Regions from separate parts of the Paenibacillus sp. FSL R7-0163 genome, predicted to be linked through region 2. Evidence: riboswitches for the same ligand, from Rfam matches in the RefSeq annotation. Region 2 holds a riboswitch; each other region holds the start of a gene.

Region 1 (5,160 bases), 1.7 Mb from region 2:
CACTTGGCTAAGTCCATGGAATCCGGGATTCGTGATGGAACCGTTGCCCAAGCCCGTTAAGAACGCACCTGCTGTTGGTACAAGGATAATGAACGGATGCACAAGGATAGCAATCGCAATCAGCTTCATCTCCTTGGCTTCTATCTTTCGCCCGAGAAACTCTGGTGTTCTGCCAACCATTAGTCCACATAAGAAGACGCCCATGATGGCATACATCAGCATATTGATTAGTCCTACACCTTTTCCCCCGAAGACGTTATTGAGCATCATTAGGGCCAGAGGGGTAATGCCACCCAGCGGTGTCAGCGTATCATGCATATTGTTAACACTACCTGTCGTAGCTGCCGTTGTTACCGAAGTGAACAGCGAAGATTGCGGGATCCCAAAACGTACCTCTTTACCTTCCATGCTGCCTTGCGAAGACTCGATCCCCAGCGCATTAATAGCGGGATTCCCTTTAGTTTCCGCATAATAATTCAGCCCCAGCAGCAGAACGAACAAGGTCATCATTGCTGTGAAAATCACCCAGCCCTGACGTTTGTTCTTAGCGAACAACCCGTACATATATGGCAAAGAGGCTGGCAACATCCACATAGAGAGAATCTCCAGAACGTTCGTAAGTGGATTAGGGTTCTCAAAAGGATGCGCTGAATTGGCTCCGAAGAAGCCGCCACCATTCGTACCTAAGTGTTTAATTGACTCCAAAGAAGCGACTGGACCGATAGCGATTTGTTGCGTCTGCCCTTCGAGTGTAGTGACCTCAAGCGATGGCTTGAGCGTTTGTGGCACATGCAATCCTACCAGCACCAATGAAACTAGCAGAGCTAATGGAATGAATACACGAATATGTGCTTTTACGAAGTCCTCAAAAAAATTTCCGACTGATTTCTGTCCTGTAATCCCTCTGACAAAAGCAACCGCAACAGAAAATCCGCTCGCTGCAGACGTGAACATCATCATCGTGATGACTGCCATTTGTGAAAAATACGATAGTCCCGTCTCCCCGCTATAATGCTGCAGGTTCGTATTGGTCATAAAGCTGATCACCGTATTAAATGAAAGCGTCTGTTCCATATCGGCAATTCCATTCGGGTTCAGCGGCAATCCCCGCTGTAATCTTAGAAAAATATAACTGAAAGCAACCAGTACGATATTAGTTAAAACAAAGCTGAGTGCATACTTCTTCCAGGACATTCCGTCCCGTTTTTTCAGGCCGATCAGCTTATAAATACCTTTCTCTGTGCCTGCAAACCAGCGATCCGTACGATTCGGTTCGTTAGAAAATACATGATATAAATACGTCCCCATCGGCTTGACCAACAAGATGAGAATTACAATTACGACGACTATTTGCAAAATGCCCATGAATGCCCCTCCTTAAAATTTCTCAGGATGAATCAACGCGTAAACCAGATATATAAACAACAGTAGGGTAACAGCGATTACTAGAATCACAGCTTATCCCTCCCCGTATCCTCAACTACACCTGCGCACCAGCGCATAAAGCCATAAAATAACCCGTAAATTACAGCTAACGAAGCCACCATATACAGATCCATCATATCTTCCGCACTCCTTCCATTATCCTTGATGAGGTGATCTATCGATTAGAAAATCAGCATCACCACTATGGGAATAGATTACATAGCTCGCACCAAGTCTTTTATAGACCAATCTAGGATTTATAGAACTTGTAATCACAAAAATTGGCTGTGTCGTCCAGGTACGGCACATCTGAATATAGCGGCAGCAAAGCGGAAAGCTGCTCTCAAACAGATATACCCTGCCTACCGGGAACGATGGGCGAAACCAAGTGCTCTGATGGCGGGTATCCACTAGAATAACCTGCTCGATTCCGAGCTCCTCTAGTAAAGCTTTCTCAGCCAGATTGTTGGTTAATCCCGCCATCTTAATACCCCTGAACTTCAGAAGTTTAATGAAATGTTCTCCCGCCTTTGTAGGCGCACATACAAGCACATATTCATTCTGATCCGTCATCTCTTTTTTCTCCTCCTGCTCATTTACAACAAGGAGGCAACGAAAATCTCCGAAAGGATGTTGACCTATCGTCATTTTCGGGCACAACCTAAAGCTCGGTTGTGTCACGTCATTAGACGCTGCCTTACAAATACCGCTAATGATGAATTTAGCGACCTCTTGGGGGAGGCCTCCATAAATGCTTTGCTTCTAAGAGCACAGCAAAAAGCCACAAAGGATCTCCTCTGTGGCTCGCTAGCGGTCACATTGCACTCATCCTCTCTCCATACGCTTACGAGGTTAGCTGTCGGATTCGGGCGGTGAGAGTCGCCCTACCTGTATAGATGCGAGCTCACTCGCACCCTCTACAGGATTCACCCCATAATCAGCTTCCGACTCTCACATCGGCTGCCGATTGTTGGTTCCCCCGCTTTCCTTATCGGAAATTAAGCGGATCAAATATTCGATTGTCGTTGAAACAGGAGTAATCATACTCTTATGCACGAAGACTTGTAAAACCTGAATGATGCCAAAATAATGCAAATTAAAAACTATTTTCCCATTAGATAGCGCTTACTTGATATCTAATCTCTCTATATCTCTTGTTTACTCGAGTTTCGAGCGTTTAATCGCTATCTATAACCCATGTGATTTTATTCACCTTTTTAGAGCGAAAATACTGCAAATTCCCTTTATAGGTAGAAACGCAAGAAGCTGAGGTTGAGCGAGAAAGAGGCGCGATAACACGCCATAAATACCTATTTACCTCGTTTTTCAGTCGTAGTCGGCAGGATATGGTTAAAATCGCTCTAAAAGAACATTTTCCGTTTTTTACAGAAAATCTTGAAAAGAGTATGATTCGGGTTGAATCTAATTCATGAAAAACAATCAACGCTGAGTTCCTGCATTCGCAGGGAACGGGGGAACCATCAGGCCACCTGGCCTACTTGGGGTGAATCCAAAGGAGACTGCGTAAGTCTCAATAGGTAGGGCGACTCTCACCGTCCGAATCCGACAGCTAACCTCGTAAGCGTAAAGAGAGAGACCCTTGATCCGCCACGCTTTGGCCCAGGTATATCTGCCTGTAATCCAAAACCGCAGCAGAGGTCCTCCTCTTGCTGCGGTTTTTGCGTTACCTGAGCCTATTAGGTGATAGCACGCTGGATGGGGTGAATGTTTTGAAGCACTATTATTTAGGGATACATCAAGGGCTGCTTGAGCCGATAAGTCTAAATTACGTTTGTTTCGGGGCCTTGTGGTTCGAAGAAAATAATCACAGGTACATTGTAGGTTATGCATTTGGCCAGAACCAGATCCAAGCCCTTCGCCAATTCAGTACACCTTCTTCTTGTAAAGACTGTTTAGACTCTAAGATTGTATATGAAATATATAAAAAAATTCGAGAACAACAACAGCAGCAGGATTGGTCATCGCATCAAAAACTCCCGTGGTTTACAGCCTTCAAGGAGCCTTGGAAAGATGTAAGCGCCGGTTGGTATGTCTTGAGATCCCGCAGCACCTTTCCCTTACATCTATCTGTTATACGGAAAGAGAAGTTCCGACTATGGCTAGAGCATACCGCAGTCTGTGAGAATAAAATGGAAATGCTCGCCTGTGTAGAAAAGGCTAGTGTCACTCATCAGGTAGACTTAAAGCTTTTGGAAATCTAAGGAGGAACCCTACTATGGACCAGCGCAGACTATCCCGCATTGAAGTATTTGTATTGGATGAACCCGAGCCTATTCACTATGGAATGGAAGGGGCTGAAGGCTGCCGTTATGGTATTCTGAAGCTCACCTGTAAGGGAGGTTGCAGTTGGGGGGCTTGTCTAATCTCTGCCAACACCAAAAATTTCGATCTCATTAAATGGAGTTCTTTTTTACGGGCTATCTGTCATTGCCGTCTTGAGGAAGCGCTGGATAAGGTCCGCCGCGAAGGTTCAGATTGGGAGCAGGTTAAGCTTGAGCTAGTTCAGGGTGCTTTGCAGGATTTAAAGGCCAAGCTCCAGGGTAAATCCTTGGCTGGGCATATTCAGCAAGGGCGTCTGTACAGTGTTGCAGCTGGGGGGAGCAATTCCAGAAGTGAACGGCTCTACTACAAACCTTCCAAAGCTTTTTCCACTGCCTCCCAGCAGAAACACAGTTGCCCGGAACCAGACACCGCCGATCTTATCAATAAATCCATCTCTTACTTTTCTATATTATAGATTCAAGCAAATCTCTCATTCTGAAAGGATCGTGTTCACCATGCCTGACCCCTTACCTCCCGTGTCCACCTACAGTGCTAAATTTGCAGAGTGTGTTCAAAAGTATACTAATGAAGTCTACGTACTCAGTTCCATGTTATTAGAACAATCTAATGAGGCAGACAAGGTTACTATCCGCACCTTCACAGAGCTTCATAAAATATATCGTCAGGATAACTTCGACCCTCAGTTATTCTCTATCCACGCTTACCGCACTTGTATTCGCCAGTGTGCTGATTCTTTTGCCCGGCGCTCTCTTCTATCGGCTAAGGGATTACCTTGGGAGGAACAGCTTGTGAAGGTATTGTGGTACGGCTTAAAGCTGCCTCTTTCTCAAATAAGCATTATTCTGCAAAAAAGTGTTCCTGCACTGAAAGCACAGCTTAGAGCTGTACGGGAGCAGATGACCGACCAAGCGGATATACGAACGAGCGCAAATCTTTCTATAATTTAGTCACTGACTAGAATTCAGACGATCTTTAAGCGCATGAAGCATCTAACGGACTCAGGAGCCTTTAATTGAAGCTTTTCCTCAAATTTGGCCGGCGTTCGGACTCCAGTAGAAATCCCGAGCGATGAGCGTCTCGGATCGTCTTCAAGCAGGCCCTAATCATCTTCCACCAAGGCAAGGCTTACGGACCCAGATGACATTATTTGCACGTTTATCGCCTTTTGAGCATAGTATCGGACTCCAGTGCAACTATTTGGTTAAAAGAGCTACTAATTCACCGTTTTTCATGCCAATAGCGACTATTGTGTCCGATATCTTGCCAAATCTCGATGATTGTTGCATTTAAGTGTTGCTGGGTCCGTTAGCTATATCAGCTCGTATACAAAGAGATTGCCAACGCAAAAACGGGGATATCCCAGCAACCATAAATGGCTGTTAGGATCCCCCCCGAAAATTCAGTACCTACTATTGTGCCTTACTCTTACGC
Region 2 (5,160 bases):
AGAAAAACTGGCTCAGTTACACCGGGCTGGAGAATTGACTGCGATCTATGTGCCAACGCCAGAACTCGAAGCTTTACGAGATCTCATTCGTGCACGAGAAGATGCTAGGCAAGACCTACATCGGGCTCGGCAACGGCTCATTCATTTTCTATTGCGCCACCAAATTCACAAGCCAGAGGGTATGAAAAAACGCTGGACCAAAAGGTACCGGGAATGGCTCTCTATGCTGAAGTTTAATAATGTAGCTCAAGAACGGGTATTTACCGAATCCCTGCAACAGCTCCGGGAAGTGGAGGAGCGAATCAAGCGACTTGAAGCCGCAATGCGAGAAGAAGCACAGATCTGCCCTTACGCACCTGTCATTCAAGCGTTGCAAGGCCTGAGGGGAATCGCCCTGCTGACAGCTATGACTTTAGTTGTCGAGATTGGAAATTTCGAACGTTTTCGTTCACCGGCTCAGCTCATGAGTTACCTGGGACTCGTGCCACGGGAATATTCCTCGGGAGCAAGTACCAAAAGAGGGAGTCTTACAAAAGTCGGAAATTCCGGAGTGCGGCGCGCACTGGTGGAGTCCGCATGGAGTTACCGTCACCGCCCTGCCGTCAAGGGAGATTTAGCAGTGCGTCTTGAGGGCCAGAGTATTCATGTCCATGAAACGTCGTGGAAAGCCCAAGAACGGTTACACAGCAAGTATTTAAAATTAGTCAGACGCGGGAAACACCGAAATTTAACCATGGCAGCAGTGGGTCGTGAGTTAATTGGATTTATCTGGTCGATTGCGGTAGAGGCAGAACGAAAAATGGCGTAGGTGAAACGAAAAAAAATAAAAACATACCCAAAAGATTTGAATCCTTGGGGCATGGAGACAAAGAGAAAGGTTCGAGGAGAATCCGTGAATTCCCTGTGCACAGGATCCCTGATCTAACGTGCGAAATTAGTTTACGGAAGCTCCTTCGACGTAGGCATAATATGTGGTAACCAACCCACGGATAGCAGATTGCCAGCCGACGACTCGCATTTTGTCTCTGTGCCCAAGGGATTGAAAACCCTCTAGTTTAAAGGGGAAAACAGGGGAATTGACTAATTCGTTCATAGCAGGGAAAACTTCCCCAATTTTCGGCTGATTGAGTAACTAATAAAGGAATCCCACTGTTTATTAGGGAGGAATTCCCTAATGTCGTTCATTTAGAGCGAATAGCGGCTATTTTTAGGGAGGTTTTCCCTAATTAGTTACACCCACTCTGTACATCGTACAAACAAAGAACGCATATCGCCCATATTCCACCGTCACAGATACCACAAATCATCTACTACAGCCGTACGAATATCACACCTAACAACTCGTCAACCGCACAAACCAATATATTAGAACACTACGCGTGGTCTATAGCCATATGGCATAGTGAAATCCATTACTTTTCCTACTCTTTACTCCATAAAAAAGAAGCTGCCCCCAAGTAGAATTCACTACTTTTGAGTCAGCTTCTTTTCCTATGATTCTTGGTTCACAACTTCACTCTCAAAACGGTCAATACTTTCATTAGGACCAATGAGTACCATAACATCGCCTTCACTTAAATAATCATGGGCAGTTGGAGCGACGATTATTCCACTTTCCCTATTCAGGGCAACAATACTGCAGCCATATTTAGCTCTTGTATTTAAATCAGACAAGCTTCTGCCGTTCATGCAGGACGGTACGGTCAGCTCGACAATTTTATAATCCTTGGACAGTTCAATATAATCCAGCAAATTGGGCGTCACCAGCTGGTGTGCCACACGAATCCCCATATCCCGCTCCGGAAAAATAACCCGATCAACCCCCAGCCGCGACAGTGCGCGGCCATGAAGGATGGAGATTGCCTTAGCCACCACTTGCTTGACTCCAATTTCCTTCAACAAAATGGCCGCCAGAATGCTTCTCTCCATATTGTCACCAATCGCAACAATCCCACAATCAAAGTTCCTTACACCAAGCGAGCGCATAATTCCCTCATCTGTAGCATCTGCTACTACCGTATGCGTCAGTTGATCGCTCATTTCCTCCACGCGTTCTTCATGGTGGTCAATGCCGAGCACCTCGTAGCCCATTTCCATCAGCTCAAGCGCCAGGCTTGAACCGAAGCGACCTAAGCCGATTACTACAAATTGCTGTGCTTTCATTTCTAATTAACTCCTATCCAATAATTATTTTACCTTCCGGATACTTATACAGTGGTTTACCCTGTTTGGGACCGAGTGCATACGCTAAGGTTAGTGGACCCAGCCGACCTGCAAACATCGTCAGACAGAGTAGAATCTTACCGATCGCTGACAGTTCCGGAGTTAGCCCCATAGTCAGTCCTACCGTAGCAAAGGCGGAGGTCGTCTCAAACAAGATTGCCAAGAAATTACTGTCTTCAGTTGTGGAGAGTATCATCGACACAGAGGCGATTAACAACAAAGCCAGCAGCGTGATCGTTAATGCCTTGTAGATGCGCTCCTGAGCCAACCGATAACGGAACAACACAACATCTTCCCGTCCACGCAGCATAGCAATTACAGCACCAATCATCATCGTAAAGGTTGTTGTCTTGATCCCGCCGCCCGTTGAGCCCGGAGAAGCACCAATAAACATAAGAATCACTATAAAAAATTGTGTAGCCTGCCGAAGTCCAGCAATATCTACTGTGTTCGCGCCAGCCGTACGGGGAGACACGGATTGAAAGAAGGCCGATAATATTTTACCGCCAAAATTCAGTGAACCTAGGGTACGAGTGTTAGTAAACTCGAATATAAAAATAACCAGAGCTCCGATCAGAATCAGCCCTGTGCTGGTGGACAGGACAACTTTACTATGTAGAGACAGCCTGCGGGTTACCCGAAACTCCACCAGATCTGACATTACAATAAAACCAATCCCGCCGGAGACAATCAGAAACATCACAATAATATTCACTAGCGGATCATATACATAATCAGTTAAACTGCGAAAATCCCCAAAAATATCGAACCCCGCATTATTAAACATAGACACCGCATGAAATATGCCAAAATAAATCGCTTTTCCCAGTGGCATATCAAAAGCCCAGCGAATAGACAGCAGCAAGGCGGCACAGCCTTCTATGACAAGAGAATATATAAGGACTCTCCGGATCAGTCGTACAATTCCTTCCATAGAGCCTTGATTCATGGCTTCCTGTAGGATTAGCCTGTCCCGCAAAGATATTTTACGCTTTAACACCAGTGAAAATAGAGTGGCCATGGTCATAAAACCTAAGCCGCCGATCTGGATCAGGATCATAATTACGGTTTTCCCAAAAATCGTGAACGAAGTTCCGGTATCCAGCACAACAAGCCCTGTTACACAGGTTGCCGAAGTTGAAGTAAATAATGCATCAATAAATTCCACGGAATTCCCGCTTGTGCTTGAGATGGGCAGCATAAGCAGCAAGGCCCCTATCAGAATAATCGATGCAAAACCAAGCACCAGTATCTGCGGCGGCGAGAGCTTCAGAAACTTAAATTCAGAAATCCTGCGAAACTGTGAAGCCACTTTGCTCACCTTCTTATCAAAAATTCCAACAAAAAAAGCACTGGAAAACCAATGCTGACTTGGTTCCTGCAGTAAATTAGCCTACGAGGTTAGCTGTCGGATTCGGACTGTGCAGGCTGCCCTATTCGTTCCCAGAACGAAATTCACCCCTGATGAAAGTGCCATTTATCGTGTACACTCCACTTTTCATCACTTCTTATGGTTCCCCCGTTTTCACCAGAAATTCGGCTACTATACAATTGCATACAAATTATATACGTTATTTAGTGAATTCACAAAGACACAATTAATGCTCATTCGCATGAAAAAATGCGGTTTAAAGAGACTGCATCAAAAGGAGTGCCTTTTCTCATCACTTTTCCGTGTTTTCCCTGCAATTACACCGATTCTCATCATTCGTGCAGAAATGAACACGATAAAATTCATGGTATAAATTCACATGACTATTCTATACTATCTCTATTACCCATAAAAAGAACATATAATGTTTTTTGTAACCAACCAGGCACTAATACTATAATGGAACATAACATTGTCAGTACATAACAAGGAGGCGTTACATGAATCCCGTCGGCCAGCCCTTACAGCAACGTGCCCTCTCCAAGAGGCTCATCATCTCGGGCATTATCGGTCTTATTCTATTTATTATGTTTCAGATTTCCCCTTCACTGCTTAGTAGCCCTACAGGTGAAGATACCACCGTCATTAGCAAGGCAGAAGCCCGTGACCAAGCCATATTATTTGCAGAACATAAGCTCAACTACACCGAAGCACCAAACGATCAATGGAATGTACTTTACGAGACGGACTCTTCCTTTTATGGTTATATGTCTCGCGAGAAGCTTGTGGAGGACTACACCAAGAAAAAATTGGATCAAAAATATCCTTTTGATGTCTTTCGTGCAACGCTTACTCCTTCAGCGGAGCAAGAGCCGCAAATCATCGTTGACCTCAATATGTATAACGGTAAGATTGTCGCTTTCTCAAAGGCTGCAAAAGTTGCCTCCGAAGAGGGGTCAGGCATCGCTTCCGTTGGTGCAAAAGAGGACAAGGGAGCTGACCTCACTCTAGCGCAGAAGGAGAATCTTGCTCGTCCTTGGCTTCAGGAATGGGAAGTAAATCCTGCCAAGCTACAAATTGAATCGAATACAGGAAGCCATGGGCTGGTGTATACGGATAGCACTGTTCAGGTCGGCGAATCCTTATTGCACTATTATTTTGATTTCAGTGGAGAGCAGGTCTCCAGCTTTAATGCCGGATTCTCTGCACCGGCTTGGCATACCTCCTACGTACAAGGACAGACCTCTTTAGCGGAAAAGCTGACATTATTCGGTTACGGTATACCCACACTGATTTTAGGAATTCTGGCACTCGTCTACAGTATTCTTAGAAGAGAGCATACTTCCTTTAAACGTGGGGTATTCCTAAGCTCAGCCTATTTTGTAATCATGATGATCAGCACCTATAATATGCTGCCTGAATCAACAGGCGAAGGGCTAGAAGCACAGATTACCTCTGTCATTATGTTTATCATTTATGCTTTGTACAGCCTGCTGATGTCCTCCTTGCTCTACTTCTCTTTAGTGGGCGGCAATGGCCTATGGCGAAAAGAGGGAGGCATGAAC
Region 3 (5,160 bases), 1.2 Mb from region 2:
CAGATAGTCACCTATCTCATACACGGGCGTTTTTGGTTGCTTGGCTGGTTACTTTTTCTCTGAGAGCCAGAGTGCGACGTTGGCGATCTCTTCAGGCGCTAGCTTCTCCTTAAAGGAAGGCATTTGACCACGTCCTTTAGTGACGATGCTGTAGATTTCCTCAGCGTCATGCTGGCCGCCTTCATTCTGAAGACTTGGTCCAACTCCACCTTGAAGCTGATCGCCGTGACAGGTGATACAGCTGGCTTTCACGGTTGCTTCTGCCTTTGCTACGTCCAGTTGAACTACCGGCATCGTGGGCTTATTTTCTTCCGCTACCTCTTCTTTACCCGGAAGTGTAAACATGAGTACTACCGCAAAGGCACAGGCGGCAAAAAACAAACCGCTCATGATCCATTTCTGCATCCCAATTCGTCCCTTCTATGTAAGCTGCTCCCTACATTATAGCTTATGGTGAAGCGTTATCATAGGGTTTGTGACAAAAAAATGAACGAGAATACAATCATTCTTATGAAATATATGGTATTTAATATCATTTGTCATAGACCATGCAATAAAAAGGTTTATCTCCTGTAGGTGTGCGGCGTTCATACGTATCTGTAATCGTAAATCCACATTTTTGATAAGTTCGTATGGCGCGTTGGTTCCAGGTCAGGACTTCTAGATCTATCTCACGATGAGGATAACGATTCAAGGCTGTCTGGACGATGGCATCCACGAATAGTTTGCCTAAACCATGGCCGCATAGATCGGGGCGCATCCCAACTCCTAAACGAACGACTCCTTCCATCGGGAACAACTGTGCGAATCCGCACAATACCTCTTGTTCATTTAATATGGAGATATATTGTTCCTCCCGGAGCTGCAGATCACCAAACTCGATGCCAAGAGCCTGCATCTGCTCCCACCGCATCCAGCCATAAATATTATATGGAGGCGTATAGCTCCACTTACAAATAGCTTCTCCGTGAATTGCCTCCATAGGAACTACATGAAAAGTTACCGAGGGATTTATCATAAAGTCATCGATCTCCTTTCACGAGGACATTGCTATATTACTAATTATATACAAAATGGGGGAGGTTCGACTCAGAAACTTTATATGAGAGAAATGTTTTACAAATTATGAGAGGGGTAAATAAGTAATAAGACAAAAAAACAAGCTCTCCTCCAAGAGTTACCTTGGAAAAGAGCCTATGTACGTTACTTATTGCACATCATCATTGTCTTCCGATTCAGCAGCAACCGATTGGTAAGCGTCTGTGCTCATAATGCGCTTGGCACCAACGTAGCGTTTCACGTAGTAGCTATCACTCAGAGAGCTAATCGTAACACCGCGTGAGGTAGAAGCGTGTGCGAACTTACCTTCACCGACATAAATGCCGACATGGGAGACACCTTTGCCACTTGTATTGAAGAATACAAGATCTCCGGCTCTTATATCATCACGGGAGATTGCTGTGCCCATTTGATATTGGGAACCTGATTGGTGTGGAAGGTTAATGCCAATCTTATCAAACACATACATTGTAAATCCGGAGCAATCAAATCCGTTAGTGGATATACCGCCGGATACGTATTTAGTACCGATGGCCTTGTCAATCACTTTATCCATTTTGGAATCTGCGAAAGCGCTTCCTGCTCCGATGGTGAGGATGATGGAAAAGCTTAGTACTGCTGCTGCTAACTTCTTCTTCAAAAGTGTATACCCCTTCCAAATGCCTACGAGGTTAGCTTAAGGGTTCGGTTGAAGGTCCCCTATGACCCCTCTATATAATGGAGGTCAATTCACCCAAAGTTGGTTCCCCCGTTTTCCTAATAGTTAGGAAACTCGGCTCATACTGTTGATTAGGATTAGCTTGTAATCAATACATGACAAAACCTTTGTAAATAACAACTTAATGATTACAAAAATGTTACTAAAATCTCACTGCGCTAATTGTAACAAACAGAAAGCCGCTTGGCAATCGTTTTTAACATATTAATGCAGAAAAATTGGCATTTTTACGGTAGAAAGGCATATGTAAGCGTTAATAATGACCTAATTTTTAATATAATTGCTATTTTTATCAAATAAACGTGTTTCAATTGGGCTCTAATAGTGTAAAAATATATTATGGAATAAAGAAAAACCCGAATTTGATTACGGGCATAATCAGATTCAGGTTCATATAGTTGTAATTGTGAGGTTATAGTTGTGAGGAAGGTTTCAATCGAAGGCTACAGCTTGATAAGCTGAAGTACTCATTACTCTTTTAGCGCCAACATAACGATTGGCCCAGTAGGCCTGACTGAGTGAAGTGATGGTCACTCCACGCGAAGAGGACGATTGTGCGAATTTTCCGTTTCCAACATAAATGCCGACATGGGATACTCCATTGCCAAGTGTGTTAAAGAACACTAGATCACCAGAACGCAGATTGCTTTTGGATACAGCAGTTCCAACGCTATATTGAGCTTTTGATGTACGAGGTAAAGTAAGCCCCACATTCTTGAATACATACTTTGTAAATCCAGAGCAATCAAATCCGGCAGTGCTTGTACCTCCGGTTTTATAGGCAACTCCAATAGTTTTTGAGATTACAGAGTCCATTTTAGAGTCGGCAAAGGCGCTTCCTCCACCAATAGATAACGCCATTACAAGTCCTAGCGCCGCAGCGACGCATTTTTTTCTTAAATTATGTCTTTTCAAAAGATGTACTCCTTCCAAGGCCTGCGAGGTTAGCTTAAGGGTTCGGTAGAAGATTCCCTATGATCCCTGTAAAGCGAGATCAATTCACCCAAAATATGGTTCCCCCACTTCCCGGTGCAAAGGAATTAGGCGTGTTAAGCACCAGAGAATGACGTTTCGACAGTTACACTTACGATAAATACATTTAGTTATGTAGGAATCGTTTCAATTGATTACAAAATTGTTACTAATAGCACAGGACTTATTGTAACAGAGCTTTTACGATTTTGCAAATACTCTTAAGTTATCCGTAATGAGAAAAAGTCCCAGCTCCTGAATACAGGAATTGGGACCTTTTTATTATGTCAAATAAGGTTGATTTATTGTGGAAATGCTTTGCTACGCCATAGATGATATTGTGCAGAGATTCCCCACATTTTTAAGAGCGTAGAAGGTAGTGGTGAGATTTGCCGTATTATAAGTGCCAGTAGGCCGGGACAGAACAGACCCGTCAGTCCGCACACTAGCAGTAAGAGCAGGCCTCCCGCACCAAGTACAATGGAAACACCTATAGCAGGAATCAGTGACCGCAAGCAGATGAACAGGGAGGAGAACATTCCTGTACCGCCGGTGTAACCAAACTGCATATATAGAAGAAACAGGCGCACGATAAAAATATATATAAGCCATGCCAATACGTATGGTACTAAATGAAGTAACAAAGCGTAGTTAAACAAAGAGGATAAGAACAGCCCGTACATTTTTGGAGCAAGCCAGTACAGCGGCAGCAGGGTCAGCACCCATTCGATTAGGCTAAAGACTAAGACAGGTAGTCCATAGATCTTCATGCCAGGGAAAAAGAACAGTCCACGCTCGCCCTTTCGCTCCTGGTGGAGCTCATGCAGCAATCCTGCCCTTATGAAAGGGGAAAGCAGAAGTCGCAAGACAACAAGCGCCAGAAGCATCCATAACCAAGTGCGTATCGCAGGGTCCGTATTCAAGCTGAACTGTCCCTCGATATAATACAACAGTCTGCCCATACCGCTGCCTCCGGCGTCTTTATCCGGATAGCGCAGTAGAATTGGAATAATAGCAGATCGGATGAAACCATACATAAAGTAGCCCCAGAGCAGTCGGTAGATGAAGAGCAGAATTAAAATATAAAATTGCTCCTTCATGCTTTGCCAGCCGCGGGTTATCGATGTTCTCACAATCATTCACCTCACCAGACAAGAGTTCCGAGCACGGTTTCAAGTAGTTTAGTTACACTTAATGTCCAGCGAGAGAGCGTCTTGGGCTCTATTTCCGCCAGCCTAAAGTTGTTTAGATGTTTGCTCTCCAATAAGATGGAATGTTCAGGGTCAATCTCAGCAGAGAGAAGAGGCTTATCGCTTAACAATTGAAACGTAGTCTCTACTCCTTCACCGTTCCAGACCCGCTGCACCGAAGAGCTGTCGGCGAATGTAAATTTCACGGGAACATCAACGTAATGGCTCCCTTTGTTTGAAATCTTCACTAATGATTCGTAGCTTGGAGCATCGCCGCTGTTATTTTTTTTAAAAGTAATCGTATCTACTGAGAAGTCAGGCGCTCCATCACCATAAATGTAATCATCGAAATAGGCCTGCCATGATTTTTTGGTTACCTTCTCAACGACTTTCTGAAAATCTGACGTAGCAGGATGCTGGAAACGGAACTTACGAGCGTAGGAGGACATGATGTTGTTCATTGCTTTGGTACCTACCTGGCGTTCGATATCTTTAAGTACAAGCTTGCCGCGGATATAAACATTTCGGCTATAGGAATCCGCCCCTGCATATTTCCACGTTTCCAGATTTAACGGCTCAGGTATAGTCACCAGGCTGGCCTGTAAAGGCAAATTAGACTTGATACCGTATTCTTGCTCCATAAGTCTGTCTTCGGCATAGGAAGTGAAGCTTTCATCCAGCCAGGCCTCCTCGAATTCATTACTGGCTACCATACCGTAGAAGTATTGATGGCCGATTTCATGAATGACGGTTCTTTCAAGTGAGGTATCTGGAGAAGAATCCGCGGCCCCAAAGGCTGTAATAAGGGTAGGGTATTCCATTCCTCCAGCACCGTTGCCCTCCTTAGGTGGGACGACAATAGACAGCGTAGAGTAGGGATAAGGACCATACCATTTGCTGAAGTAGGTCAGGGCAGCCTTGGCAGCCTGAAGGTAACGCTCTTTTAAATCTTTGTGTAGTGGGTCGAGATACACCTTAATTCGTACTCCAGGCACCTCCGGCGTAGAGAAGGCTTCCTCAGCTACTGTAAAATCAGGGGAAGCGGCCCAAGCGAAATCGTGGACATCATCGGCGTAGAACTGATATATTTTCTGATCTTGTTTGAGCTTGGCATTTTTTACAGGAAATCCGGTCGCAGCCACCGTATAGTTGGAAGGGACGGCAATCGTTACATTAAAAATGCCAAAATCACTGTAAAACTCAGAGGTCCCGTGATACTGA

Evidence for each region. Region 2 has a riboswitch for cyclic di-AMP ahead of NST45_RS01905 (TrkH family potassium uptake protein). Riboswitches for the same ligand answer to the same signal wherever they lie in the genome.
Region 1: linked by a shared signal. The riboswitch ahead of NST45_RS24510 (hypothetical protein) and the one ahead of NST45_RS01905 (TrkH family potassium uptake protein) in region 2 are both predicted to bind cyclic di-AMP.
Region 3: linked by a shared signal. The riboswitch ahead of NST45_RS26565 (C40 family peptidase) and the one ahead of NST45_RS01905 (TrkH family potassium uptake protein) in region 2 are both predicted to bind cyclic di-AMP.

The regions. Positions count from the first base shown of each region.
Region 1 is NZ_CP150224.1:5,585,765-5,590,924, forward strand. Features, by position in the region: gene kdpA (potassium-transporting ATPase subunit KdpA) at 1-1,365, opposite strand, end outside; gene NST45_RS24510 (hypothetical protein) at 1,582-1,998, opposite strand; cyclic di-AMP (ydaO/yuaA leader) riboswitch at 2,251-2,440, opposite strand; cyclic di-AMP (ydaO/yuaA leader) riboswitch at 2,860-3,024, shown strand; gene NST45_RS24515 (hypothetical protein) at 3,093-3,647, shown strand; gene NST45_RS24520 (hypothetical protein) at 3,662-4,183, shown strand; gene NST45_RS24525 (hypothetical protein) at 4,224-4,676, shown strand; gene NST45_RS24530 (hypothetical protein) at 5,139-5,160, opposite strand, start outside.
Region 2 is NZ_CP150224.1:441,158-446,317, reverse strand. Features, by position in the region: gene NST45_RS01915 (IS110 family transposase) at 1-808, shown strand, start outside; gene NST45_RS01910 (TrkA family potassium uptake protein) at 1,492-2,163, opposite strand; gene NST45_RS01905 (TrkH family potassium uptake protein) at 2,177-3,535, opposite strand; cyclic di-AMP (ydaO/yuaA leader) riboswitch at 3,600-3,775, opposite strand; gene NST45_RS01900 (CPBP family intramembrane glutamic endopeptidase) at 4,096-5,160, shown strand, end outside.
Region 3 is NZ_CP150224.1:6,053,582-6,058,741, reverse strand. Features, by position in the region: gene NST45_RS26580 (cytochrome c) at 49-405, opposite strand; gene NST45_RS26575 (GNAT family N-acetyltransferase) at 533-1,018, opposite strand; gene NST45_RS26570 (C40 family peptidase) at 1,208-1,660, opposite strand; cyclic di-AMP (ydaO/yuaA leader) riboswitch at 1,705-1,847, opposite strand; gene NST45_RS26565 (C40 family peptidase) at 2,210-2,638, opposite strand; cyclic di-AMP (ydaO/yuaA leader) riboswitch at 2,696-2,834, opposite strand; gene NST45_RS26560 (hypothetical protein) at 3,052-3,882, opposite strand; gene NST45_RS26555 (M1 family metallopeptidase) at 3,894-5,160, opposite strand, start outside.